4 regions of the Vibrio sp. C8 genome follow, and region 1 is predicted to be linked to each of the others. Evidence: predicted binding sites of a transcription regulator. Region 1 holds the regulator's gene; each other region holds the start of a gene.

Region 1 (7,329 bases):
TGCAGCTTAACACCAAACAATAAGCGCTGTTTACGAGAGTTCACCACATCAAGTGCAGCGTAACACGCGCCCGGCTGTAATTTTCCAAACAAACCTTTGTCACGAGACGCTTGAGAGCTTCCCGCTTCTGTCGTATTACGGAAATGCAGTAAACTTTGGTCAGGGATAAGCGTAGTGATAAACGCAGCCATAGTGGTCGATTTACCGGCACCGTTACCGCCTGATAAGGTTGTCACTAAGTTATCAATATCAAAAGTACGAGCAAAGAAGCCGTTCCAGTTGACCATGGTCAGCGATTGATATTTGCCTCTTTCAATCATGCTTCACCTTCCAATTCTGTTTCATCGACTTGCTCTTGATCTATTAGGGAATCCTCGTCTATCTGGTCTTCCTCTAATAAACCTTCATCTAACAAACTATGTTGATTCGGTTCCTGGGTATGCACAACAGCTTCACCATCACGGATAAGGCGTAGTTGTGCTTCACGCATATCGTCACCTACTCGAACATCGGCACCGAAACGAAATACCGCTTCACTGATACTGAATTTTGTGGTTTCACCGATGTTGATGATCATGCCTAGACGACGTAAACGACGAAGGGATGTTCGTACTTTTTCAAACAGTTTCTCTTTATCCAAATCAGAACCGTTCGCTCTATTAGTCACTAACTTCATGAGCTTTTTCTCATCGGTTAGCGCAAGCAGCTCTTCATACAGCTCTTGGTTGGTAAAGATACCCTCGTGAGCCAAACGTTCAGGGCTAAGATAGAGGAAACACAACACCTTACCCACCAGCATGTCCAGTTCAGACAAAATACTGCGGCTGATAAGTGCTGTAGAACGCGGGCGCAAGTAAAAGAAGCCTTCGGGGGCTCGCACCAGTTCTGTGTTGTAACGTTGGTAAAAATGCGCCAATTCCGTTTCAAAATCCGATAGGAATGCGTGATTATCTAAATCGTCGCTGGAAACATGTCGACCCGCGCGCAATGCACTATCCAGTGCAGGGAAAAGCGGATTGCTGATCGCTTTCGCCAGATTCTCTGGCATGTATTCGTTAATATCTGTCGATGACATTTGCTTGTACCTTTGCACCAAAATCGTTGATTGCTTGCCAATCTGGCTGAATCGCGCGGTAGTCCGACTCGGAATATCCAAGTCGAACGGCTTGATCAACAACTATTCGTGCTAAATCAAAATGATGAGTTTTTGGATGCGTGGCGAGGTAGTCGCGTAAAACAGCACCCAAATCAATCGCTTGTCCTTGGTCTTTATGCACTTGCAGCATAGCGCCAATTCTCTCAGCAAGTTCATCGTTTACTTGCTGGAATTCTTCGTACTCAACTTCGTCAGGAACACTACCCGTCACTTCGTCATCGCGAAGCACTAATGCTTCATCACGAAGATCCATCAGACGCTCAGCATCGGCGTAGGTCAAATACCAAGGTTGCTCAAAGTAGTCATTGAACGATTGACGCAGACGTTGGCTAAACGCACGGTTTTGGTCCATATCAATAGCGGTACGAATGAACTTATGCACGTGGCGGTCATAGCCAATCCACAAATCAATCGCCTGTTGACCCCAACTCGTTATACGGTCAAGTTTCATTTGCAAGCCAAATAAAGTTTCTTCAATAAATTCAAGTTCAGGATCGCCGTACACCATTTCCTGAATATCTAAAATCTGAGTTTGAAGATCGTCGCCAGCGGTTTGCAAGGTATCTTGCAGCTCACGCAATGTTGAAGATGTTTCTGAAAGTAGCTCTTCACAGTTATTGATGGCTTCACGCCAATCTTTATTCAGAAGCTCTGCGATTTGCTCTTTTACGGATTGCTGCTGCTCATCCATGACACGTTGGTTTAAATCAATACGGTCAAAGATTTCACCCACAGAGTATTTCAGCACACCGAAAACGTTCTTTTTCCAGTGTCCAACTGAACCACCTTGTTGCGCAGATTCGACCGCTTTTGCCATTTCGTCAGCCAACATAGAGAGTTGGATAGACAGCTTCAGCTTAGAAAACTCTCTGTGACGAACGTAGTAATCGGTTATGCCTATCGCCAGAGGGGACAGGCGATATATACTTGCCCCTTCATTGAGTTCGCTGGTAAAGCGACTGATTAGGCGTTGTTTAACTAGCTCATTAATGGCGTTGTTAGCACGAAAAGCCGATGCTTCACCTGTACCTTCAAACATTCGAGTGACTATAGTGAATGCATCGTGCAACTCACCTTCACCGAGTTCTTCATCAAATCTTTCGTTACTTAGCACTGCGATTGCAATGAGAAATGCGAGTCGCTCAGTCGATAGATTTAATGAGAAATCATGCTGTTTTACCCAGCTAACCAATTCATCAATAGGTTGCTCAACAGCTTTCTGAGTTAACTCACCCATTGTTATTCCTGTTATTGTTTTTTCTTAGCCCATACATGTATGTATCGGCCTAATGAGAGGTATGGCTCCTGACGACAAAATTTGCGTTCTAAAGCCAATACATCATCGTATTGGTATTCGCCCATGTTTTTCACGTTGCCAATATAATCACTGAAACAGCGAATACCCGATTTTCCTTGTATCTCAAACCCTGCGTCCTCTATCCATTGGTACACTTCCGTAGGAAGTAATCCGGTTTGAGGTTGGAGCTTGAATCGTTTTCTATGCGGCATACCCTCTAATACATGGGGAATATTGCCACAAACCGCATTCTTATATACGAGCCCGTGATAGTTGTAGAACATGACAGACGCCATACCACCCGGTTTAACCTGATCTAACAAGTTTTCTAATGCAGATTTAGGGTCTGCTAGCCATTCCATCACGGCGTGAAACATCAGTACATCGACCGGCTCACTCAAATACTCCTGAATATTTTGCACAGGAGAATGAACCAGATGATATTGATCAAGCAAACCATGATTGGCAATATCCTGTTTGGCAAGATTGAGCATTTCAGAAGAAAGATCACACAAGGTGACACGGTGCCCTAGCTTTGCGACCTTCTGTGACATCTGTGCGAGTCCACCTCCTGCGTCAAGAACATGCAATGGAGTTTCTGACTGGTCAAAATTTGTCAACATCTGTGTGAGATCTTCCCAAACAATGACTTGGCGGATTTCACCTTTGTCAGAGCCATAGATGTTTTTTGCAAATTTGTGGGCAATATCGTCGAAATTGCGATCTTCTGTCACGGCGGCTTGAGTTATGATAACGGATTCGTGCTGCTATTTTGTCATAGGAATAGCAGGAATAAAGAGGGTTTCTCCCTTTTTATTATCAAGTGCTGTTTTTTCGGACTATTTTGTTTATGTTTGAGCTGAAAAAGATTGTTTCATCCTTTTTAATGCCCTTGCCAGCGCTGCTGATTGTGGGATTCATCGGCTTAATGCTGATTATGTTTACTGCCAAGCGCAAGACTGGCAGCCTCATTGTTTTATTTTCACTCACCAGTCTTTTCCTTATTTCGTTCCAACCAATATCAACCCGTTTATTGATGCCGCTGGAGCGTCAATACTCTGCTTTTCTTCCTGTGGAAGGAGCAATTGACTATGTAATGGTGTTAGGCAACGGTCATGTCGTTGACGACGATATACCGCCGACATCCGAACTTTCTCGTACCGCTCTAATGCGTTTAGCTGAAGGTATTCGCATTGTTCGCATGTATCCGGGCTCTAAGCTGATTCTTTCAGGTTATGCACAAGGTAGTGAATTTAGCCATGCTCGTATGCTGGCACGTGTTGCTTTGGCACTTGGCATTGCAAAATCCGATATTGTGTTGTTGGAAACAGCAAAAGATACATGGGAAGAAGCAAGACAAGCCGCAGCTTTCGTGCAAAACAGAAAGCTCGTATTGGTTACTTCGGCTAGCCACATGGAAAGAGCAATTAAAGAATTTGAATCGGCTGGCTTAAACCCAATACCGGCACCAACTAACTTCCTAGCGCAAGTCAATATTGCCCAACCTTGGGAAAAGTACACGCCAAAAGCGCGTTATCTGGAACAAACCGAGCGATTCTGGCATGAGACTCTTGGTCAACTTTGGCAGAATCTTCGTGACTATGTCGCCGGTTATGACGAAACAGCAACACAGAACCAATAACCAATCATTCACTCCAATTAAGACCCGCCTAGCGCGGGTTTTTATTTATATCCAAAGCACAATCTTCGAACAATTTAATCAGTAAATTTCATATAAAGCGCAATTATTGCTTAGACTTAGAAAAAGGCTGAATCGGAGTTAAGCGATGAAAGAAATTAAAGCATTCAATGACAAACGTGCTGAGATTTACTGGTGGCTTTCAGGGCTGTTTACTCATGAGCTCACCTCACAAGATTTAGAACGGTATGATTCACCAGAAATTCATAACTTCCTAGCAGGCCTTGGTGAGAATGCGCATTTAGCAGCACCTAGCCAAAAGTTCATTTCTGTCCTCGACTGGCTTCTCAAGCAACAGGATGCCCAAGTTCAAATTGCCAACAGCTTTTTTCATCTATTTTCAAAGTGTGATGAAAACTCTGCACTACCCTATGCGTCACTCTATCTTGATAAATCTAAATATGTTGGCGAGACACCAGAGCAAGCAATTGCTCAGCTCATGGAACAAAATGGGGTTCACGTACAAAAGCAACCAGATGAATCCTATGACCATCTTTCTATCGAATTGGATTTTCTTGGTCACCTGATTATTCGTTCAAACGAATTAGAGAAAGAACCGCATATGGAAAAAGCGCTTCAGTTCCAAGCAGACTATATCCGTAATCATTTACTGAGTTGGGTGCCGGAATTTTCTCTTCATTGTTCAAGTGTGGATAAATTAGGGTTTTATTCATCAATATCCGTATTATTAGTTGCTTTCTTGCAACTCGATTTACAATACCTTACTGGCAACTGATTCTCATCAATAGCGCAATTTAGGCAATGAATTGTGACTACAGTTAAGTTTGCGCCTATGATTTGTCGTTGCGAGCTAACCGTTTGCGGTTTAAACTCAACAGCAAAATATGATGAATCATTATTTAAAACGCAAACCGCTGTTTCAAAGCGGTTTTTGTGTTTTAGTGACTTTAGGCTAGAAGCTATTCAACTTCGCCGCTGCTGAATCTGGCCAGTAATCGGGTTTGTTTGACCTAATAAAATTTAGCTAAAATCAGCAGTCAAAACAGGACAAATCTATGGCTACGATTAAAGATGTTGCTCGCTTAGCAGGCGTATCAACCACAACCGTATCACACGTAATAAACAAAACTCGCTTTGTTGCTGAAGCAACTCAAGAGAAAGTTCTCGAAGCAGTAAAAGAGCTAAACTACGCACCAAGTGCAGTAGCACGTAGTTTGAAATGTAACACTACACGTACTATCGGTATGTTGGTGACACAATCGACCAACCTATTCTTCTCTGAAGTTATAGACGGTGTAGAAAGCTACTGTTACCGCCAAGGGTACACGCTAATTCTGTGTAACACGGGTGGTATTTACGAGAAGCAAAGAGACTACATTCGAATGCTGGCAGAAAAACGTGTTGATGGCATTTTGGTGATGTGCTCTGACTTAACTCAAGAACTGTCAGAAATGCTTGAATCACATGCTGACATTCCAAAAGTTATTATGGATTGGGGCCCTGAAGCGTCTAAAGCTGACAAGATTATCGACAACTCTGAACTGGGTGGTTACTTAGCAACTAAGTACCTCATCGACAGAGGCCACAAAGACATCGCTTGTCTCAGCGGTCATTTGAACAAACTGGCTTGTCAGGAGCGTATTGCTGGCTTCCGTCGCGCGATGACAGAAGCCAATTTAGAAGTGAATGACAACTGGATTCTAGAAGGCAACTTTGAATGTGACACTGCGGTTCTAGCCGCAGATAAGATCATTGCTATGGATAAGATGCCAACCGCGGTGTTCTGCTTTAACGACACAATGGCACTGGGTCTAATGTCACGTTTGCAGCAGAAAGGGGTACGCGTACCGGATGATATCTCTGTGATTGGCTACGACAACATTGAGTTAGCAGAGTACTTCTCTCCACCACTGACAACTATCCACCAACCGAAACGTCGTGTGGGTAAAAACGCCTTCGAAATCCTGCTAGAACGCATTAAAGACAAAGAACACGAACGTCGTATCTTTGAAATGCATCCAGAAATTGTTGAACGCGATACAGTAAAAGATCTGACAAAATAATAAGTTACTCTCAATATGGCCCTAGAACTTCCTTGGGCTTAAGAGATATCTCTCGCAGATTTTTTTATTGGTAATAAAAATAGCAAACATAAGGTTAATTTTTTGAACTAGAATCACATTTAGTGCATATAAATGTGATTCTAATTCAAGTTTTTGATTATTATTTTCACTGTAGTGTCACGCACAGGGCAAACCTTCTGAAAGGATGGGACGCAAAGCCTCCGGCCTAAACCAAACAATGTTCAATCATTACTGGTAGGTAGCGGGGTTGCCGATGGCAAAAATCTATACATGAGTTGACTATTGATTGACATACTCCATGTAATTTTTTGCTATTCTCTCGGACCTGAATTTGGTGGCGTATTAGTTAATACACCGAGACTAACAGCATGGATAAACCAGTACTAAAAGACTCAATGCGACTTTTTGAGCAACTAGGATGTGTGAAATCACGTTCTATGTTCGGAGGGTTCGGCATTTTCATCGACGACGCAATGTTCGCTCTTGTGGTTAATGACCGCCTGCACATTCGCGCAGATGATCTCTCCTCAATAAATTTCCAACAACAAGGTTATGAACCTTACGTTTATAAAAAACGTGGTTTCCCTGTTGTCACAAAATATTTCGCTTTACCTGAAAATGCTTGGGAAGCCCCAGAGCAGATTATTGATGAGGCGAAACAAGCTTTAGAAGCAGCAAAACAAGAACGTGAAACTCAAGCGAAAGCGAAACCCGATCGCCTTAAGGATCTACCTAACATGCGTTTGGCAACAGAACGTATGCTAAAAAAAGCAGGCATCGATTCTGTTGACATGCTTCAACAAAAAGGCGCACTCGCAGCGTTCAGAGCTGTACAAGAAACTCACACCACCACCGTTGGTTTAGAGTTACTTTGGGCATTAGAAGGTGCAATTGAAGGTAAACACTGGTCGGTGATTCCTCAATCTCGTCGTGACGAGCTAATGCAGAAGCTTTGAGTTAAAAACTCACCCTACTTAAAAAGCACTCTTTACGAGTGCTTTTTGTTTTTCTGAAGCTTTCTGTTTTTAACAAAAGGTGAGTCCAGATTGAAATTAAAAATCGACTTTCCCTTTCTTATAAACCATAGATGAAGGACATTTAATAATAATGAGCCGACTATTTGGGAGTAATA
Region 2 (7,329 bases), on a different contig from region 1:
ATCGGTCTGCACTACTTATCGAAGTGAACGACAGAGCGAATACTTTCGCCAGCATGCATCAAATCAAATGCATCGTTGATTTCATCTAAGGCCATTGTGTGAGTGATGAACTCTTGCAAGCCAAACTCACCAGCAAGGTATTGCTCAACAATGCCCGGAAGTTGTGAACGACCTTTAACGCCGCCAAATGCACTACCACGCCATACACGACCAGTGACTAATTGGAATGGGCGAGTTGAGATCTCCTGACCTGCGCCAGCGACACCGATAATGACGGATTCGCCCCAGCCTTTATGACAGCATTCAAGAGCTTGGCGCATTACATTCACGTTGCCGATACATTCAAACGAGAAGTCCACGCCGCCGTCAGTCATCTCAACAATCACTTCCTGAATCGGCTTGTCGAAGTGTTGTGGATTGATACAGTCTGTCGCACCAAGCTGTTTCGCTAATTCGAATTTCTTCTCGTTGATATCGATACCAATGATGCGGCTTGCTCCAACCATACGAGCACCGATAATGGCCGAAAGACCAATACCGCCTAGACCGAAAATAGCGACAGTGTCGCCTTTCTTCACTTTAGCAGTATTAATTACCGCGCCCATACCGGTTGTGACACCGCAACCCAACAAACAAATTTCTTCCAATGGTGCTTCTTTATTCACTTTCGCAAGAGAAATTTCAGGCAGCACTGTGTATTCGGAGAAGGTTGAACAACCCATGTAGTGATAAATAGGCTGACCATCTTTGTAGAAACGCGTCGTGCCGTCTGGCATCAAACCTTTACCTTGAGTTTCCCGCACTGCCTGACATAAGTTGGTTTTACCTGATTTACAGAATTTACATTCGCCACATTCAGCTGTATATAGAGGGATTACGTGGTCACCGACCTCAACAGAAGTAACACCTTCACCGACCATCTCAACAATACCGCCACCTTCGTGACCAAGAATCGATGGGAACACGCCTTCTGGGTCTTCGCCGGATAACGTGAATGCATCAGTATGACAAACACCTGATGCCACAATTCGTACTAACACTTCACCTTTACGAGGAAGCATGACATCAACTTCTTCGATTTTAAGAGGTTGGTTTGGACCCCACGCAACCGCAGCGCGTGATTTTATGAATTTGTCTTGTGACATGTGGTCATCCTTTTAATCAATAACGAGGAGTGTTTGGTGTACTCCCAACACCATCAGTAGTCTTTTAGTATAGAAGCTTCTCTTTGGTTAATAATTGGGTGAAAATGAGAATAACTTTTACACTATTGTAATAATCCAAAAGAGTTGTTTATGGCTGGTTGGGAAGGGATTAACGAGTTTATTGCGGTTGCTGAGAGTGGAAGCTTCACTCAGGCCTCTCTGCGCTTAAACACTTCGGTGGCAAATATTAGTCGCCGTGTCGCAACGCTTGAAGAGCGATTGAAAGTGAAACTGTTGGTAAGAACGACGCGTAAAGTTTCTCTCACTGAAGCTGGACTGGTCTACTTTCAACAATGTCGAGTACTGGTTGAAGGTTTAGAGCAAGCAGAGCAAACCGTTACTCAAATGCAGCAAACGCCACAAGGCAAACTCAAAGTGACGGCTCCGGTGACTTATGGAGAGCAAAAAATTGCGCCGCTACTCCATCAGTTTCTTCAGCAACATGAACAGCTAAATTTAGAGTTAGTGCTCACTAACCAAAAGTTAGACTTAATTGAGCAAGGCGTCGATCTGGCAATCCGTTTGGGGCAGTTAGACGATTCCAGTTTTAGGGCAAAGAAGCTGAGTAATCGACAGCTATATGTTTGTGCAACTCCAGAGTACCTTGCTCGCTTTGGCGTACCTCATACATTGTCTGAGCTTAATAAGCATCAATGCTTGATTGGAACTTATGATCACTGGCGTTTCAAGGAGCACGGTCAATCACGCTCTATTCGGGTGAAAGGTAAGATTAACTGCAATAGCGGTATCGTTTTGTTGGATGCAGCGCTTCGCGGAATGGGTATGGTTCAGTTGCCGGATTACTATGTAAGTGAGCATTTAGCTTCAGGAGCCTTAGTCGAAGTGCTCCCTTCGTATCGTGATGATAGAGAAGGGGTTTGGGCGCTTTATCCTCACAATCGGCATCTATCGGCCAAAGTTCGTCTGTTGGTGGATTACCTTGCGCAAAGCTTATCAGCCGAAGCTGTTGTATAATTTCGTCCAATAAAGGGCAAACAAACCCAAGTCCAACAAGAGAGAGAATAATGACTGAATCCCAAGCGGAATTTAGCCCACAAGACGAAGACTTTATGCGCCAAGCGATGGCTTTAGCCGCTAAGGCTGAAGAGCAAGGAGAAGTTCCGGTAGGCGCGGTTTTGGTCAAAGATGGCGAAATCATTGCTCAAGGCTGGAACCGTTCAATTGGCAATCATGATGCAACCGCTCACGCTGAAATTCAGGTGTTACGTCTGGCAGGTGAGAAGTTAGAAAACTATCGCCTGTTAGATACAACGTTGTATGTCACGCTGGAACCTTGCCCTATGTGTGCTGGCGCTTTGCTGCATAGTCGAGTAAAGCGAATAGTGTATGGCGCTCCTGATCTCAAAGCTGGTGCAGCAGGTACGGTATTGAATATTTTTGATAGTCCCGCTGCTTATCACTACGCCACGATAGAAAAAGGCTTATTAGAGGATGAGTGTCGCCAACAGTTACAAGCCTTCTTCAAACGTCGCCGCAAGGAAATCAAAGCATTAAAAGATGAGCAGAAACGAGATCAAACAGTTGAGAAATAAAAGTAACAAGTGGGAAGTAGCGGGATAGAACAAAATAAGACGAGTGGATAAAACGATTAGTAGTGGGTCTTTGGCAAACATCTACATTCGTAGATGTTTGCGTCCCTAAAATATCAGCTGATTACAAGTACGGTTCTTCCAAATGTACATACGCTCGATGACGTGCTAGCACTTTCTTTTTTGTATTGGCTAGCATACGACGACGGCGGTTAGCTGATACTGCTTTGTTAAGGAGTTTAGGCCTACGTTTAAGCATAAAACGTCCCCCTTTCAGTACTAACTATCACAACAAACCCCAATTATTCGTCCAATCAGGGCGCCAAACTATCAAACTTATTTGACGTTTTTATGTATCCGACTCTTACTTGTTTTTATTTGTAGAGTAAGAGCGGATGCACATATCTATTTATGGGTTCCGAAGAAAAAAATCAAGTATTTATTTTTGAATTGATGCAGGGTTATCGCTTGCCGATTCTACTTGCTCAGAATCTAAGCTCTCTTCATCGTTTTGCGAATCATCAATAGATTCATCAAGCGTACTTTCATCACTGTCATCCTCTTCCGGCAAATGAATAACCGTGATGTCATCGGTGCCAGACTCGACGCTAACTACTTTCTGTTGCTCTAAATGGCCGATGATACTTTGATAGTAACGACGTATGTTCTCAACATAGTTTCTCGCTTCATCACCACGGGCATAACCATAGATGGTCTTCGAGAAATATTTCTTCTGACGTAACAAAGGTAGTCTGTCTTTTACTTCTGCCCAAGTATCTGGGTCACTGCCCTGAAGTTTGGTGAGTCGACGAGCATCCATCATGTGACCGTAACCGACGTTATACGAAGCAAGGGCAAACCAGATTTTTTCGTGATCAGAAATGGAATCGGGAACTCGCGCCACCATTCTTCGTAAATACTCGACCCCACCTCTAACCGACTGTTCTGGGTCAAGACGGTTGGACACATCAACACTTTTTGCCGTCGGCAGCGTCAGCATCATCATGCCACGTACACCGGTAGGCGATTTAGCTCTAGGGTTCCAGTGAGATTCCTGATAAGCCAGCGCCGCAATCAAGCGCCAGTCAAATTCATCCGAATATTTCTGGAACAATGGAGCCCATTTCGGCAGCCTGTTATCAAGTGCTCGAATAAATGCACGGGTGTCTACATAGTCGAAAGTACCAATGTGACCAATGTATTTTTCTTCTAATGATGCGAGCGATCCTGATTGTTTCAGTTCACCAAAAAACTCGATCATCATGGCATATAGGCTTTCGTCTTGTGAACGACGCATAAACCAAGAGATAGGTTGGTCTTCAGTCACTTCAAAAGCTGACGCGAGATCAGGGTAAATGCGTTGAGAAAGTGAAACTTCTACCGAATCTGCCATCGTAAACAGCAATGAACCTTCGGAAACTCTTTTGAGCAGATCGTTAACATCTGAATTGGTATCAATATGGAAATCAAAATCAGGGTAATCTTTTTTTAATCCGTTGAGCGTTGTTTCAAAGTGAGAATCATCCACGACACTAAAAATAGGTTGACCTTCGTTTTTATTTTCAAGCTCTTGTTGCTTATTGACTAGCTGTTGAATATTACGCGGACGCCATTGGCCTTTTTTATACACCACTTGCTGAGACACATAGTAGTAAGCTGGGCCGGCGCGGTAGTCTTTCAGGCGTTCTTCCGATTGGCTAAGACCTGCAGCGATGATATCGATCTCGCCGTTTTTGAGAGCTGGAAACAGACTGGAGAGGCGATAAGCGGGCTTCATCTCAAGTCTTACATTTAGCTGTGCTGCAAATTCTCGAGCTAATTCATAATCCAACCCAGAAGGACCATCTGGACCGATGTAGTAGGAGAGTTGGTTGTTTAATGTACCAACACGCAAGACGCCGCGTTCACGGATCTGGTCAAGTTCACTCTTTGGTTCGGAATCAATTTGACAGCCACTCACTAAAAGCGTCAATAAAAATAGAGTGAAGCCACGGCTGACTGAATGATAAAAAAGCTTTGTCATTAATTTAAGATCTCTTACATCAATTAGTGCCTTTATATCAAAGGCTGCTCGTATGGCAAAGTGATAGCTTGTTACTAAGCTTGTTGTGTCTGAAAATTGTTCAAACAGGGTGAAATTCAAAATTAATGAAAAAAATGACGCAAACGGTTGCTTTTGATGTTACGTCACAAAAAAAAATCCTCTATAATGCGCTCGCATCAAAGAGAAGAAATCGGCATAAGTTCCAGTTTATTAGTTTAACATACTGATAATTAGATGAATTTATGCCAATTACACCTCAATCAATGGATATAGAGACCTTTGCACATGAGAATTTTGCGTGGTTCCCCAGCTCTTTCTGAGTTTCGTGTTAATAAACTACTCGAGACGTGTCGTGAACAAAACTTACCTGTGACGGGTATCTATGCTGAGTTCATGCACTTCGCTGATCTTAAGGCAGATTTAGACGACAGTGAAATCGAAAAACTTGAAAAGTTACTGACTTACGGTCCAACCATTCAAGAACACGAGCCACAAGGTTTGCTACTTCTTGTTACTCCTCGTCCGGGTACTATTTCTCCTTGGTCTTCTAAAGCATCAGATATCGCTCACAATTGTGGTTTGGCAAATGTTAAGCGATTAGAGCGCGGTACGGCTTACTATATTGAGTCTGAAGGTGAACTTTCAGCTGACCAAATCGCTAGCATCAACGCTTTAATTCATGACCGCATGATGGAAGTGGTGTTCACGGAACAAGAGCAAGCTGCTGCACTATTCAAATCTGCAGAACCAGCGCCAGTTGCTTACGTTGATCTACTTTCAGGTGGTCGTAAAGCGCTTGAAGAAGCAAACGTTACCCTTGGTCTTGCTCTTGCTGAAGACGAGATCGACTACTTACTTGAAAGCTTTGTGACTAAGCTTGAGCGTAACCCAACTGACATCGAATTAATGATGTTTGCACAAGCAAACTCAGAGCACTGTCGCCATAAGATATTCAATGCTGATTGGACAATCGACGGCGTAAAACAAGACAAATCTCTGTTCAAAATGATCAAGAACACCATGGAATTGACTCCTGATTACGTTCTGTCTGCTTATAAAGATAACGCAGCGGTAATGGAAGGCTCTGAAGTTGGTCGTTTCTTCCCGAATCCAGATACTCGTCAGTACGGCTATAGCCACGAAAAAGCACATATTTTGATGAAGGTGGAAACACACAACCACCCAACCGCAATTTCTCCATGGCCAGGTGCCTCAACGGGTTCAGGCGGTGAAATTCGTGATGAAGGCGCAACAGGTATCGGTGGTAAACCGAAAGCTGGCTTAGTTGGTTTTACTACCTCTAACCTTCGTATTCCAAACTTTGTACAGCCTTGGGAAACGGACTTCGGTAAGCCGGGCCGTATCGTTAACGCTTTGGATATCATGCTTGAAGGTCCTTTAGGCGGTGCAGCATTTAACAACGAATTTGGTCGTCCTAACTTATTAGGCTACTTCCGTACCTACGAAGAGAAAGTGACTTCTCACGCGGGTGAAGAGATCCGTGGTTACCACAAGCCAATCATGATTGCTGGTGGTTTAGGTAACATCCGTGATGAACACGTACAGAAGAAAGAAATTCCAGTAGGTGCAAGCTTGATCGTTCTTGGCGGCCCTGCAATGAACATCGGCCTTGGTGGCGGTGCTGCCTCTTCTATGGCATCTGGCCAGTCTGCAGAAGACTTAGATTTCGCATCTGTACAACGTGAAAACCCAGAGATGGAGCGTCGTTGTCAGGAAGTGATTGACCGTTGTTGGCAGCTTGGTGAAGCAAACCCAATCGCATTTATCCACGATGTGGGCGCGGGCGGTATTTCTAACGCATTGCCAGAGTTAGTAGACGACGGCGAGCGTGGCGGTATTTTCCAACTACGTGACGTGCCAAATGATGAGCCTGGAATGAGCCCGCTGGAAATTTGGTGTAACGAATCTCAAGAACGTTATGTACTGGCAGTTGCGCCAGAAAACATGGCGGCATTCGATGCTATCTGTAAGCGTGAACGTGCTCCATACGCAGTTGTAGGTATCGCGACTGAAGAGCGTGACCTGAAGTTGGAAGATACACACTTCGACAACACGCCTATCGATATGCCAATGGATATCCTGCTAGGTAAAACACCTAAAATGCACCGTGATGCGAAAACAGCGAAGGTGAGCAGCCCAGCTATTGATCGTTCAGGTATTGAGTTGGGTGATGCCATTGAACGTGTTCTTCGTCTTCCTGCTGTTGCAGAGAAAACATTCCTTATCACCATTGGTGACCGCACGGTAACTGGTCTTGTGGCTCGTGATCAAATGGTTGGCCCATGGCAGGTTCCTGTTGCGAACTGCGCGGTAACAGCGGCAAGTTACGACACTTACCACGGTGAAGTTATGGCGATGGGTGAACGTACGCCTGTAGCACTACTCGATTTCGGTGCGTCTGCTCGTCTAGCGGTTGGTGAAGCAATCACTAACATCGCTGCAACTGAAATCGGCGATATCAAACGTATCAAACTATCTGCTAACTGGATGTCTCCAGCGGGTCACCCAG
Region 3 (7,329 bases), on a different contig from region 1:
CGTCAGTACCTAAAACCGTTAGGATATCTTTGGAGGTGGTCACCGCGATATCGTCTGTCATGCGAATGCTGGATTCATAATGATCTTTGGGTCTGTGTAAAATAAACCCGCGATCTTCTGAAACCGGACCGCCATTGAAAACAGGCTCTTTAAGGCTTTTACTTTGCGACTGTGGGTAAGCAGGCTCTATCTCAACCTGCTTCAACATTCCGCCGACAGTAATATCTATGGGCGCATTAATAATAAGCCCCATAGCACCTTCTTCATTATGTTCACAGATGTAAATCACACTGTGTTTGAAGTAAGGATCTTTCATACTCGGCATCGCAACGAGAAAATGATTTGTAAGATTCATAGTGTCTCCAACCTCAAAGATTGGTATTACATCGCCATTGCTTTTATGCGTGTCTCAATGGCATCCATTAACTTGCCAGTGATAGAGATATCGTAAGCCGCTTCAATTTCACGAATACAGGTCGGGCTGGTTACGTTAATCTCAGTCAGCTTGTCTCCAATCACATCTAGGCCTACAAAAATTAGACCCTTTTCTTTCAGTGTTGGTGCCACGGCAAGTGCAATTTTTTTATCAGTTTCACTCAGTGGACGAGGTTCTCCACGACCGCCTGCTGCTAAGTTACCGCGCGTTTCCCCTTGTGCTGGAATACGAGCTAAACAGTAAGGCATCGGCTCACCGTCTACAACCAGAATACGCTTGTCGCCATTGCTAATATCTGGAACGAAGGTTTGCGCCATACAGTAGTTTTGGCCGTGATTAGTCAGTGTTTCGATAATCACAGAGACGTTTGGATCGCCTTCTTTCACTCGGAAAATTGATGCACCGCCCATACCATCTAGCGGTTTTAAGATCACATCGCCATGTTGTTCTCTGAATTGCTTAATTTTTTCCGCTTTACGAGTCACGATTGTGGTTGGAGTCAGCTCTGGGAACCATGCAGTAAACAGTTTTTCGTTACAGTCACGAAGACTCTGTGGCTTGTTGACGATCAGCGTACCTTCATCTTCTGCACGCTCTAGAATGTAAGTTGCGTAAATGTATTCAGTATCAAAAGGTGGATCTTTACGCATTAATACAGCATCTAGCTCAGATAACTTAATAGTTTGCTCAGATTTGAACTCGTACCAACCGTTTGGATCTTCTTTCAGGGTGACGATTTTTGTATCTGCGATAGCCACACCTTGATCTAAGTGTAGATCATTCATCTCCATATAATGAATTTCATAGCCGCGACGCTGCGCTTCTAACATCATCGCGAAGCTAGAATCTTTCTTGATATTAATGGATGAAATTGGATCCATTACGATGCCGAGTTTAATCATTGGAAGTCTCCGTTATCCAAGATCGCCAAAACGAACTTGTAAAGCTGTAATTGCGGTTAACGCTGCGGTTTCTGTACGCAGGACGCGAGGTCCAAGCAACGTTTCTTCAAAGTTGTATTTGGTGGTCATATCGATTTCTTTTTCAGAAAGACCACCTTCCGGACCGATTAACAGACGCACTTTTGTAACTGGTTCAGGAAGTGTATTAATGGAGTATTGAGCGCGAGGGTGAAGGTTGAGTTTCAGTGCATCACTTGGCTCTGCACACCACTGTTCTAATTCCATCACAGGACGAATTTCGGGTACCACGTTTCGACCACACTGTTCACAAGCGCTGATGGCGATTTTTTGCCATTGCTGAAGTTTCTTCTCAAAGCGTTTCTCATCCAGCTTGATACCACATCGCTCTGACAATAATGGAGTGATAGTGTTTACACCCAACTCAACGGATTTCTGAATGGTGAACTCCATTTTGTCGCCACGCGAAATCACTTGCCCTAAATGCAAATCAAGTGGTGATTCGCTGCTGCATTCGACACGTTCTGTAACTTCAACCGTCACATGTTTTTTGCCGCTTTCGCTGATGACTGCTGGAAACTCTGCACCGCTACCATCAAACAGAAGGATTTCTTGTCCTTCTTTCATGCGCAGTACTCGACCGATGTGATTAGCGGCATCGTCGTCGAGGTTAATTTGGCCTAACTGTGTGATTGGCTGCGGATGATAGACACGGGGAATGCGCATGTGTTGTTTCCTAATCAAAGTCGCTATTCAATAGCGTGGGATATCTCGCATCTAACATGGATGCTTTGTGCCGAAAAAACAAGGGGGAAATGTGAATCACCCCTCATTTATCGGTCTGGGTTTATATGCCTAGATAGGTTCTGATAGTTATCTTCAGGCTTTACTTTGAGCATTGTTCATAGACAAATGGGTTTCTGTTGCCTTGAACTTTGAATATTCGCCTTTCTCTTTCGCATTCCCACTCATCGACTGGGTAAGTTTTGTTCCACGCCTGCATCAATTTGGTTTGTGAGCTGGAAAGTTTAAAACCATGCTCAGCACTCATATAAAGGTAAGTGCGTGCAATGGCACCGCGAGCTCTTTCGGGAGGCATCGCTTTACGCCCTTTGAAGTTGACCTGCATTTCGCATTGTCCGTAAGTGACGCCATCTAACCCGTTCCACTGACTAAAGTTAAAGTTTGAACGGTCGCCGTTAACTTCACCAATCGCTGGCGTTAAATTGTGTAAATCGGCTTCCATACGACGGAATACCGTATCGCTTTTACTACAAAGCTTACGTCCGCCTTCTTGCCAGCATTGACGCTGGTGGCCAAATTGCCAGGCTGGCACAACGTGCTCCCATTCGATTCGGCTAGCTCGGGTTTGTTGTTTGCGGACTTTATATCCACAGCTCTCTAAGTCAGGAATGCCTTTCTTACCCTGCCACGAAATGTCGCAGCCGCAGTAAAAAGAGGTTGGGTGATCTTTATAAATTTTCAGAGCTTGGTTTTTAGCGCTGGAAAAAGAGCTTGGAAAATCGGCGTAAGAAGTGTGAGAAACAAGCAGCAAAGCTGCTGTCAGCAGAAAGCGATAATTAAGCATATGTTGGACTGTATTTTATTGTTTTTTACAGTCTAACATTCTCTAAGTTGAAATCTAGTTGAGAAATGTATCGCTATCTGTGGTTAAAAACCTATGGGTGACTCGCAGTTGTTTGGCCGCTACGTTTCATTAGCACTTATCCGGTGAGCTGAATGCCAGTAAAGGTGAGCGTTTGTTTGCACTGTTGGCAGCGGTAAGTGGCCTGTTTACGCAATACTTTATTGTGGCGACGGACGGATAGAGGATATTGGCTACAGGAGCATTGATAGGCAAAGGTTTTTCCCTGAACCGATTCAACAGACATCTTGTGAGTGGTTTCAGCAGGCAAATTGAATACTTGATTCATGACTGCTTGCCACTCAGCTCCATGAGGCTTTACACGTCCATAGATAGCATAAGTGATGAGATGGGCGATTTCATGAGGAATTACTTCGTTTAGAAAAGCTTGTTGATTTTCTTTGAACAACACCGGATTCAAACGTATTTCCCACAACTGTAAATACGCTTTTCCAGCAGTCTTTCCTCTCAGTCGGTAGCTGATTTCTGGCAGATCGAACTGGCGATTGAAGTATCGGGAAGCAATGTCTATACACTTTTTTACTTGTGATAATGCTTGGTATTGCAGTTGAAAATCGGTCAAGTCTGGCTCCAAAAAAATTCCCCACTAATACCTATTGAGTCAGGTAATAGCGGGGAGATTATAACATCAAACCTCTTTTTATCATTGAGTAGAACTTCGAGCCAATATGATAAAAAGTAGGAGGAGGCCCTATGGTTGATGTTTTCTCTTAATCGTTGCTTGGTAACCATGCCATGTGGCATATCCGAGTATTGGCATAGTAAAGAGCATGCCGATTCCGTAAGTTGCAAAGCCGATTAAAATACCGCCGCAGATAATTGCCGCCCAGACAATCATGGCTGGGATATTGGATTTTACTGCGTTAAAACTGCTGAATATGGCTGTCATCACATCGACACGTCTTTCCATCATTAAAGGAATTGAGAAAGCGGAGATGCTGAAAATGACGCTGGCAATAATGAAACCAATAAGAGAACCTATGACTAAGAATGGGAGGAAGTCGGTCAGTGGTGCTCCTTGCACCGATGGATAGAGTGCGTGCAAGAGCGCAGCGATTCTCATCCAGAAAATCATCGCAACAGCCAGTGCGACCGCAAACATCCACTGTGATGTACTATTACGCGTAATGGCTTTCATCGAATGTAATAAGCTACTTTCTTTGCCTCGTTCTCGTTGCCAAGCTGCATCATAAAGGCCAAGTGCTAGGAAAGGGCCTATTAGCATGTAAACCACTAGGGCTGGCATCACGACAAGATGAGTGCCTTGCCATTGAATAAGCAGAACAATGCCAACAGCAGCAGCCATAAAGCAGAGTCCATAAAATGCGCTGATTAAAGGTAAGCGAATAAAGTCGTGTAAGCCAAGAGCAAGCCAGTGAAGAGGCGCGGAGATTTCCACTTTATTGCAAGGCAGTGTGCGAGCATATTCCTGATGACTGACTTCTTTGTCTTTTTGCTTGAAGTCAGAAGGGTCTATTGTACGAGGCATAAATCCTCCCAAAACAATATGGCAGTGAATTAAGAAATTGGGCCTTCCCTAGGATTTCTAAGAAAACGACCGCGTTTGTAACATTTTATTAACTATTACTTTATTAACTATTGTAGATAAGGTTGGAAAATACAAATCGACAGATTGAAATTTAAACCGCAACTGATTTAGGGACGTTGAAAAAGAAAAGCCCCCGCCAGTTGGCGAGGGCTTGTCAGTAAAGCATTTTGAATTACTTGATGTTTGCGAAATCGCGTAGTAATTCAACTTTGTCAGTTGCTTCCCAAGGGAATTCTTCACGACCAAAGTGACCGTAAGCAGCTGTTTTCTTATAGATAGGCTGAAGCAGGTTCAACATCTCTTGCAGACCATATGGACGTAAATCGAAGAATTGGCGAACCGCTTCGATGATGATTTCGTGAGACACTTTTTCAGTACCGAACGTTTCAACCATGATTGAAGTTGGATCTGCAACACCGATTGCGTATGAAAGTTGGATTTCACAACGATCAGCCATACCAGCAGCTACAATGTTTTTCGCTACGTAACGCGCTGCATATGCCGCAGAACGGTCAACTTTTGATGGATCTTTACCAGAGAATGCACCGCCACCGTGACGAGCTGCACCGCCGTAGGTATCAACAATGATCTTACGACCAGTTAAACCACAGTCACCCATTGGGCCACCGATTACGAAACGGCCAGTTGGGTTGATGAAGAATTTAGTCTCTTTGCTCAACCATTCTGCAGGAAGTACAGGTTTGATGATCTCTTCCATCACTGCTTCACGTAGATCTGGAGTTGAGATTGAATCACAGTGTTGAGTTGAAAGAACGACTGCATCGATACCGACGATTTTACCTTGATCGTATTGGAAAGTTACCTGAGATTTTGCATCTGGACGTAACCAAGGTAGCGTGCCGTTCTTACGAACTTCAGCTTGTTTTTGAACAAGTAGGTGAGAGTAAGTAATTGGTGCTGGCATCAATACGTCAGTTTCGTTTGTCGCGTAACCGAACATGATACCTTGGTCACCTGCGCCTTGCTCTTTAGGATCAGCTTTATCAACACCTTGGTTGATGTCTGGAGACTGTTTACCAATGGTGTTTAGAACTGCACATGAGTTAGCATCGAAGCCCATATCTGAATGGACATAACCGATTTCACGAACAGTCTCACGAGTTAGTTCTTCAATATCAACCCATGCTGAAGTTGTGATCTCACCACCAACCATAACCATGCCGGTTTTTACGTAAGTTTCACAAGCAACACGTGCTTTAGGGTCTTGTTCCAAAATAGCATCTAGAACCGCATCTGAGATTTGGTCTGCGATTTTATCCGGATGTCCCTCTGATACTGACTCAGAAGTAAACAGGTGCTTAGCCATGATAGCTCCAATATAAATAGTCAAAAAGTAGTAAAGAATTCGTCCTTCACTACTTTGAAAAGTGTTCATTATGTAGGCGTTTCTACATCTAGACGGCTATTTTAGTTTTGAATGCTTAAATTACAAGCTCTTTTTCACTTTTAGATATAACCAAACGTTTGCTTGTGTTCTCTCTTTAACTTGCAATCTTATCCGTGCACATCCGACAAATTTGCTTCAACGCTCAAGTAAACGATTGCAGTGATCTAGGGGCTTTGTAACAATACCTCCCATTATAGATGGGTATATTTCACTTCGCTTAAATCAATCAGGAGCTGACATGGCGTCTCGCAAACAATTGGCAAATGCAATCCGTGCTCTGAGCATGGACGGTGTTCAAAAAGCTAACTCTGGCCACCCGGGTGCCCCTATGGGTATGGCGGATATCGCTGAAGTACTTTGGCGTTCACACCTAAACCACAACCCACAAAATCCTAACTGGGCTGACCGCGACCGTTTCATCCTTTCTAACGGTCATGGCTCGATGCTGATTTACTCACTGCTTCACCTGACTGGTTACGAGCTTTCAATCGACGACCTTAAAAACTTCCGTCAGCTTCACTCTAAAACTCCGGGTCACCCTGAGTACGGTTATGCACCGGGTATTGAAACCACGACTGGCCCTCTAGGTCAAGGTATCACTAACGCTGTGGGTATGGCGCTGGCTGAAAAATCTTTGGCAGCTCAATTCAACAAAGAAGGCCATGAGATTGTTGACCACTACACGTACGCGTTCATGGGCGACGGTTGTATGATGGAAGGTATCTCGCACGAGGCATGTTCTCTTGCGGGTACTTTAGGTCTGGGTAAACTGATTGCATTCTGGGATGACAACGGTATTTCTATCGATGGTCACGTTGAAGGCTGGTTTGCTGACGATACGCCAAAACGTTTTGAAGCGTATGGCTGGCACGTTATCCCAGCGGTTGATGGTCACGATGCTGACGCAATCAACGCAGCGATTGAAGCGGCGAAAGCTGAAACAGGTCGTCCTACTTTAATCTGTACTAAAACCATTATCGGTTTTGGTTCTCCTAACAAAGCAGGCTCTCACGACTGTCACGGCGCTCCACTAGGCGCGGATGAAATCAAAGCAGCACGTGAGTTCCTAGGTTGGGAACACGCACCATTTGTAATCCCAGCAGATATCTACGCGAACTGGGATGCAAAAGAAGCGGGCGCAGCAAAAGAAGCGGCATGGGAACAAAAATTCGCAGCGTACGCAGCGGCATACCCAGAGCTAGCAGCAGAATTCAAACGTCGTGTGAACGGTGAACTTCCAGCTGAGTGGGAAGAGAAAGCAAACGCGGTTATCGCTGAACTTCAAGCAAACCCTGCAAACATCGCATCACGTAAAGCATCGCAAAACGCACTAGAAGCGTTCGGTAAAAT
Region 4 (7,329 bases), on a different contig from region 1:
TGGCTTTTAATATGCCCTTGTCAGCCAGAAAAAGGAGGCCATATGAGCCCTATTCGTAGTTACAAAGCTATTGTACCTAAAATTGGTTCCCGCGTTTATATCGATTCAACGTCTATAATAGTGGGCGATATTCAATTAGGGGACGACGCCAGTATCTGGCCATTAGTCTCAGCTCGCGGCGATGTTAACCACATACATATTGGTGAACGTTCTAACATCCAAGATGGTAGCGTATTGCATGTCACTCACAAAAATGCCGATAACCCAAACGGCTACCCACTAATTATAGGTAATGATGTGACTGTCGGTCATAAAGTTATGCTACACGGATGCACAATTGGCGATCGCGTACTCGTTGGAATGGGGGCTATTGTTCTTGATGGCGTTGTAATAGAAAGTGATGTAATGATTGGGGCAGGCAGCTTGGTTCCACCGGGGAAAGTTCTCGAGGGTGGTTACTTATATGTGGGTAGCCCAGTTAAGCAAGCTCGTCCCCTTTCGGATAAAGAACGAGCTTTCCTACTAAAATCTGCCGATAACTACGTGCAGACGAAAAATGTCTATTTAAACGATGTTGAAGATGTTGTGCTTTGATCAGCTAACAACTTCTATTTGTCCAAGCTGATTGAAGGCTTCGTCTTCAATCAGCTCCTCAGCCAGTTCTTCTAGGTCAAAGCGAACAGTCGCAAATGCAGCTAACGCTTCTTGCTCACTATTAATAGTTACACCCGAGATCTTCGCAAGCTCATCGAACGTTACAATACACTCAATTAAAGCACCAGATTGTTGAGCAGGAAACGTTACGGCTTGTAGCTCACTGTTCCACTCTTGCATGTCAGGGAAAAGAATCGATTGGTTCATTAGCCTTCCAAATTTTTTCTTAGTTCACGATGGATTTGTTTTGTGCCGGGACGCAAACCTCGCCATAACATAAAGCTCTCAGCAGCTTGCCCAACTAACATTCCTAAGCCGTCGTGGGCATGACCACAGCCATTATCCAGCGCCCACTGGTTAAAGATAGTCAGGCCTTTGCCATACATCATATCGTAAGCCACACTCTGGGCACTGAATATAGAAGGAGAGATTTCCGGTAGCTTTCCATCTAAGCTTGCAGAGGTTGAATTGATAATAAGATCAAAGCTGCCCTCGATTTGGCTCATCTCTGCTGCATTCACTTTTCCGAAACCGCTGAAGGTGTTCGCTAATGACTCAGCTTTAGCAAAAGTTCGATTGGTAATGGTGATACTCTCTGGCTCTTTGTCAATCAGTGGTTTCAGTGCACCTTTAGCTGCACCACCAGCACCAATAAGTAGAATTTTGGCACCTTTTAGTGGCACCTGATATTGCATCAAATCTTGTACTAGACCTTCTCCGTCGGTGTTATCACCTAAGATCTCACCGTCATCCAGTTTCTTTAATGTATTCACCGCACCAGCAAGTTGTGCTCGCTCAGTTAAACGGTCTGCAAACTTATAGGCTTCTTCTTTAAAAGGAACCGTAACATTACAACCACGGCCACCGTTGGTAAAAAATGCTTTGGCTGCAGCAACAAACCCATCAACTGGCGCTAACTCAGCGGTATATTCCATGCTTTGATTAGTTTGACGTGCAAACAATGTGTGAATGAAAGGTGATTTGCTGTGTCCGATAGGATTACCAAACACCGCATAGTGATCTTTTACAAAAGCCATATCCCTGCCTCTACCAATAAAAAGGTCGTTGAGTCTGTTACACCCAAACTACTTAGAGTTGCAGGTAGGCGGAAAGTAAGTGAATCCCCATGAGCATAGATAACTATGTGATTGGGGTTAACGAACGTAGTCCCCATACCAAAACATAAAGCGCTGCAGCTTCAAGTAGGAAGGGTACAGTTAACAGTACTTAACGACCCTACCACTCAGTGCAAATTCTGTCACCACTCACGCGGCACTAAAAACTCATTCAGTTTAGCTTCGCTGCTACCAGCTTCTGGCTGGTAGTTATATTCCCAGCGAGCTAGTGGTGGCATAGACATCAGTATTGATTCTGTACGACCGCCAGTCTGCAGACCAAAAAGTGTTCCTCGGTCAAACACTAAGTTAAATTCCACATAGCGACCACGGCGATACAACTGGAATTGACGTTCTCTCTCGCCATACTCGGTTTCTTTACGACGCTCAACAATCGGTACATAAGCTTGGCAGTAACCTTTACCGACCGCTTTGATATAGTCAAAGCACTTATCAAACTCCCAATGATTCAGATCATCGAAGAATAGGCCGCCAACACCGCGAGTTTCTTCTCGGTGAGGAAGATAGAAATAGCGGTCACACCATTCTTTATGCTGCTGATAAACATCATCTCCAAACGCTTCACATAAAGCTTTCGCGGTTGAATGCCACTGCTGGCAATCTTCAACAAAAGGATAGAAAGGTGTTAAGTCGAAACCACCACCAAACCACCAAATGGGCTCTTCACCTTCTTTCTCTGCAATAAAGAAGCGCACGTTGGCATGAGATGTCGGAACATAAGGGTTTTTAGGGTGCATAACTAAAGAGACACCCATAGCTTCAAACTTACGTCCCGCCAATTCAGGGCGATGCGCCGTTGCTGACGCTGGCATTTGCTTTCCAGTAACATGTGAGAAGTTCACGCCACCTTGTTCAAACACCAAACCATCACGCATCACACGAGAGCGACCACCGCCACCGAGTTTTTCCCCTGGTTCGCGATGCCACGCATCTTCAATAAACTGAGCACCACCATCAACGACTTCTAATTGGTGACAAATTTGGTCTTGTAGAGACAGCAAAAACTGCTTTACGGCTTCTTTATTAATTATCGACATCTTTTGTTCCTTACGCATTCCAATCGCAGAGTGAGTTAGCCCTGTCTTAATACTTGTAGGGTTTTCGCATCGCGAATTTCACTTGGCTTGTTCCGCCCGCCAGTTGCGCCACGTAGAATCGCAACCAGTTTATCGCCAAGCTGCTCTTCAACCTCTTCCGTTGTCATACAAGAAGGTTGGCCAGTTAAGTTTGCACTGGTTGAGGTTAGCGGTTTACCGTAAGCGTTACACAGTTGTTGAACCAAAGGATGATCGGTTACACGCACTGCGATGGTATCAAACTGACCACTGACCCATTTGGATACTTTACTGCTCGCAGGAACAACCCAAGTGACAGGACCGGGCCAGGTTGATTTGATTTGTTGTAATTGTTCTGCGGTTAGCTGGCTTTCATCTATATAAGGAAGCAGTTGTTCATATGAGGCTGCAATTAAAATCAAACCTTTCTCTACAGGTCTTTGCTTTAGTTGCAATAACCTCTCAATGGCTTCTGGGCTGTCCGGATCGCAACCCACACCAAAAACACCTTCTGTCGGGTAAGCAATCACTTCACCAGACTGCAATGCATGTAAAGCTTGTTCAAAATTATTCACGAAAACTACCTAATTGAGCTGACTTATTTCTATTTGCGCCCAGTGTACAAATTATCGGTGACTTCGCCTATACCTTAACGAGTGGAAGTTCAAACCACCCTTCCATCAACATCGAAGGGTAATATGTCCGCCAACATTTATTGATCACAACAACGCAATCGTTTGCTTGATGTAAAAATCCTCGTATAATGCGCGGCGTTCGCTCACCAAAATAAATACGCTTGAAGGAGTTTGAGATGAAAGTCGGTATTATCATGGGTTCCAAATCGGATTGGCCAACAATGAAACTTGCAGCAGAGATGCTAGAGCAATTCGGTGTTCCTTATGAAACGAAAGTAGTTTCAGCTCATCGCACTCCACAACTCCTAGCAGACTACGCAAGCAGCGCGAAAGAACGTGGCCTAAAAGTGATTATCGCTGGTGCTGGCGGTGCTGCCCACCTACCGGGAATGGCAGCAGCATTCACTAGCTTGCCTGTTCTTGGTGTACCTGTTCAGTCTCGCGCTCTTTCTGGCTTAGATTCTCTATACTCTATTGTTCAAATGCCAAAAGGCATTGCGGTAGGTACGCTTGCGATTGGTGAAGCTGGCGCGGCTAATGCAGGGCTTCTAGCTGCTCAAATCATCGGTACTTTTGATGAAGAAGTGATGGCAAAAGTGGAAGCTTTCCGCACGGCTCAAACTGAATCTGTACTGGCAAACCCAAATCCAGCCGAGGAATAATTGATGCACGTATTGGTATTAGGTTCAGGTCAGCTTGCACGTATGATGTCATTGGCTGGCGCACCACTTAATATTGAAATTTCTGCGTTTGACGTTAACAGCAAGAATGTCGTTCATCCTTTAACTCAAGCTGTGATTGGTCATGGTTTAGAGCAAGCGATTGAAAAGGCTGATGTCATTACCGCTGAGTTTGAGCATATTCCTCATGATGTGCTTGATGTGTGTGAACGTAGCGGAAAGTTCCTGCCAAGCACTGACTCCATTAAAGCTGGCGGTGACCGCAGACTTGAAAAAGCACTGTTAGATAACGCTGGTGTGCGTAATGCAAAGTACACAGTTATCAATAGTCGTGAAGATTTCGATACTGCGATCGCTCATGTAGGCGTTCCTATGGTACTAAAAAGTGCTTTAGGTGGTTATGACGGCAAAGGACAATGGCGTCTGAAGAACACGGAAGATGCAGATAAAATTTGGCCGGAGATGGCAGAGTGTATTGCTTCTTCAAATAACCAAGCGATTGTTGCAGAAGAGTTTGTTCCTTTTGACCGTGAAGTTTCTCTGGTTGGTGCTCGTGGCAAAAATGGCGAAGTTTCAGTTTACCCATTGGCTGAAAACGTACACGTGAATGGTGTCCTTAGCCTTTCAACTGCTATTGATGCTCCTGAGCTACAAGAACAAGCAAAAGAGATGTTTACCGCTGTGGTAAACAGCTTAGATTACGTTGGCGTTTTAGCTCTAGAGTTCTTTGATGTTCAAGGAAAACTGCTGGTTAACGAAATTGCACCTCGCGTACACAACTCTGGGCACTGGACACAACAAGGTGCGGAAACCTGTCAGTTTGAAAATCATCTGCGCGCGGTTTGTGGCATGCCATTAGGCAGCACCAAACTGGTTCGCGAGACATCGATGATCAATATTCTTGGCGAAGACTCGTTACCAAAAAGCTTGCTAGCAATGGAAGGTTGCCATATTCACTGGTACGGAAAAGAAAAGCGTCCGGGAAGAAAAATGGGCCATATCAACGTGACGGCTGATTACCACGGTGAACTGGTACGTAAACTGTGTGAATTGGCAGATGTTTTAGATGCAAAAGCATTTCCAGCAGTTCAGGAAGTTGCTAAGCAGTTTAAGTCATAACTATCTGTTTTTTATTTATCAGTTGAGCCCCTTACTTAGCGGCTCAACGACTTTTAACACTACAATTGTGCTAAACATCACTCTTTCCACATACTTTTTCATACACTTACATATGCAACCAGGGCGATAATCATATCCATTTTCCTACCTGTTAAAGTTGGTAACAATCAATATGGATAATCAATCAAATCGCCGCCCACTTGCCTCAAGAAAAATTTCCATTTTCAACAAGTTTGCGGTCTGGATTAGTTCAACACCCATAACTCCCAACTTTATTTCCTTATTAAGTATTGCATTCGCATTATCCGGGCTTATTGCAGGTATTTTTTTCTACCTCAATTCATCCATTATCTGGCTATTAATTTTTCCATTAATGATTCAACTACGCCTACTTTGTAACCTTCTGGATGGTATGGTTGCTGTAGAAGGCGGGAAAAAATCTGCTGCTGGAGACTTATTCAATGAAGTACCAGATAGAATTGCAGATGCTTTTTTTATTCTTGGCGCTGGGCTGATTGCACACTATCAATTTATAGTCCATATAGCTTGGTTTGTTGCTGTGTTAGCGGTGTGTACAGCCTATATTAGAGTTCTTGGTGTTAGCATTGGGTGTCCCGCAGATTTTCAAGGACCAATGGCAAAACAGCATCGTATGGCAATATTAACAGTAACGAGCATAGCCATGTTTGTTTATCAGCTATTCGACCTTCAACGCTTTATAACACTGCACTTAATGGACTATGCGCTAATTTTCATGGCTATCGGATGCTTGTTCACTTGTTGGCGCAGATTAGTCACTATTTATAATTTTAAAATGCAAATAAACTCTGAGGAGAAGTCTAATGCTTAGCATTCCTCTTCATTCTCTGCACATGATGGTTATCATTGTATTAGTATTAACCATTGGGACACTCTGCTATCTATTCCTATCTCGTCGACACCCTGAAAGAGATTATCAAGAGCTAAAACTAAGAATCCGGTCATGGTGGTGGATGATCGGTATTGTTTTTATAGCGCTTTATCTTCCGACTAAGTACACACTTATTTTCGTAGCATTTTTAAGCTTCATGGCTTTTAAAGAATTTCTTTCTATTGTTCCGACCCGAACGGCTGATCGAAGAGTTATTTTTTGGGCTTACCTGTCAATTCCATTTCAGTATTACTGGCTTTCTATTGGTTGGTACGGCATGTTCATTATTTTTATTCCTGTGTACATGTTTTTATATTTACCAATGATGGCTGTGTTAGTTGGAGAGACAAAAGGGTTTATTCGTTCAGCGGGCATCATTCATTGGGGTTTAATGCTAACTGTCTTTTGTGTCAGTCATATGGCTTATTTACTCATGCTGCCGAGTAAGAACTCCGAAGCGGGAACCATAGGGATTCTATTATTTCTTTTGGTATTTACACAGTTTAATGATGTATGCCAATACGTATGGGGGAAAACATTTGGAACTCATAAAATAGTACCCAAAGTAAGTCCAAATAAAACATGGCAAGGGTTTGTTGGCGGGGCACTCACCATCATTACAGCAAGTTACTTTTTTGCCCCTTATTTAACGCCTCTAACCTCTTTTGAAGGCCTAATCGCAGGGGTTATCATTGCTATCAGTGGGTTTATTGGAGATTTAGTTATTTCTTCCGTTAAACGAGACCTTAGAATAAAAGATACCGGTCTATTAATACCCGGACATGGCGGGATACTCGATCGCATTGATAGTCTAATGTTTACCGCCCCACTCTTTTTCCACTACGTTCACTATTTGTATTACTGAAGAAAGATATGCCAATCCTTAAAACAATATTTGTTCTATTAATAGTTAAGCCTCTGGTGTTTATTGGATTAGGGTTAAATATTATCACCCCTAAAAACCTGCCTTTAAAAGGTCCTGCTGTGGTTGCAGCCAATCACAATAGTCATCTGGATACCCTTGTTCTTCTAGCGCTATTCCCGATTAACCTTGTACATAAAGTAAGACCTGTTGCTGCTGCTGATTACTTTCTAAAAAATAAATTGACCACATGGCTTTCTCTTAATGTATTGGGGATT

Evidence for each region. The regulator PurR, encoded in region 1, represses purine synthesis genes. The targets are predictions, from matches to a motif close to TNANGNAAACGTTTNCNTNA.
Region 2: a site for PurR is predicted at 4,914-4,933, ahead of purL (phosphoribosylformylglycinamidine synthase). Genes of this name have one in related genera too.
Region 3: a site for PurR is predicted at 6,045-6,064, ahead of metK (methionine adenosyltransferase). Genes of this name have one in related genera too.
Region 4: a site for PurR is predicted at 3,571-3,590, ahead of purE (5-(carboxyamino)imidazole ribonucleotide mutase). Genes of this name have one in related genera too.

Annotation. Positions count from the first base shown of each region.
Region 1 is NZ_JBPAOE010000011.1:379,851-387,179, reverse strand. It holds gene mukB (chromosome partition protein MukB) at 1-320, opposite strand, end outside; gene mukE (chromosome partition protein MukE) at 317-1,075, opposite strand; gene mukF (chromosome partition protein MukF) at 1,056-2,393, opposite strand; gene cmoM (tRNA uridine 5-oxyacetic acid(34) methyltransferase CmoM) at 2,405-3,187, opposite strand; gene elyC (envelope biogenesis factor ElyC) at 3,277-4,095, shown strand; gene torD (molecular chaperone TorD) at 4,241-4,888, shown strand; gene purR (HTH-type transcriptional repressor PurR) at 5,169-6,176, shown strand; cyclic di-GMP riboswitch class I at 6,354-6,452, shown strand; gene ACRQQK_RS07760 (TfoX/Sxy family DNA transformation protein) at 6,566-7,153, shown strand.
Region 2 is NZ_JBPAOE010000053.1:133,144-140,472, forward strand. It holds gene ACRQQK_RS20890 (S-(hydroxymethyl)glutathione dehydrogenase/class III alcohol dehydrogenase) at 12-1,145, opposite strand; gene ACRQQK_RS20895 (LysR substrate-binding domain-containing protein) at 1,296-2,180, shown strand; gene tadA (tRNA adenosine(34) deaminase TadA) at 2,231-2,758, shown strand; gene ACRQQK_RS20905 (hypothetical protein) at 2,880-3,014, opposite strand; gene mltF (membrane-bound lytic murein transglycosylase MltF) at 3,195-4,778, opposite strand; gene purL (phosphoribosylformylglycinamidine synthase) at 5,085-7,329, shown strand, end outside.
Region 3 is NZ_JBPAOE010000020.1:15,150-22,478, forward strand. It holds gene ACRQQK_RS11170 (YqgE/AlgH family protein) at 1-355, opposite strand, end outside; gene gshB (glutathione synthase) at 382-1,338, opposite strand; gene rsmE (16S rRNA (uracil(1498)-N(3))-methyltransferase) at 1,351-2,082, opposite strand; gene ACRQQK_RS11185 (endonuclease) at 2,243-2,944, opposite strand; gene ACRQQK_RS11190 (SprT family zinc-dependent metalloprotease) at 3,081-3,584, opposite strand; gene ACRQQK_RS11195 (DUF2189 domain-containing protein) at 3,714-4,511, opposite strand; gene metK (methionine adenosyltransferase) at 4,744-5,898, opposite strand; partial or broken gene tkt (transketolase) at 6,218-7,329, shown strand, end outside.
Region 4 is NZ_JBPAOE010000012.1:72,220-79,548, reverse strand. It holds gene ACRQQK_RS09475 (gamma carbonic anhydrase family protein) at 43-594, shown strand; gene ACRQQK_RS09470 (DUF1488 domain-containing protein) at 595-861, opposite strand; gene aroE (shikimate dehydrogenase) at 861-1,691, opposite strand; gene hemF (oxygen-dependent coproporphyrinogen oxidase) at 1,913-2,827, opposite strand; gene ACRQQK_RS09455 (L-threonylcarbamoyladenylate synthase) at 2,863-3,420, opposite strand; gene purE (5-(carboxyamino)imidazole ribonucleotide mutase) at 3,657-4,142, shown strand; gene ACRQQK_RS09445 (5-(carboxyamino)imidazole ribonucleotide synthase) at 4,146-5,279, shown strand; gene ACRQQK_RS09440 (CDP-alcohol phosphatidyltransferase family protein) at 5,452-6,129, shown strand; gene ACRQQK_RS09435 (phosphatidate cytidylyltransferase) at 6,122-7,054, shown strand; gene ACRQQK_RS09430 (lysophospholipid acyltransferase family protein) at 7,063-7,329, shown strand, end outside.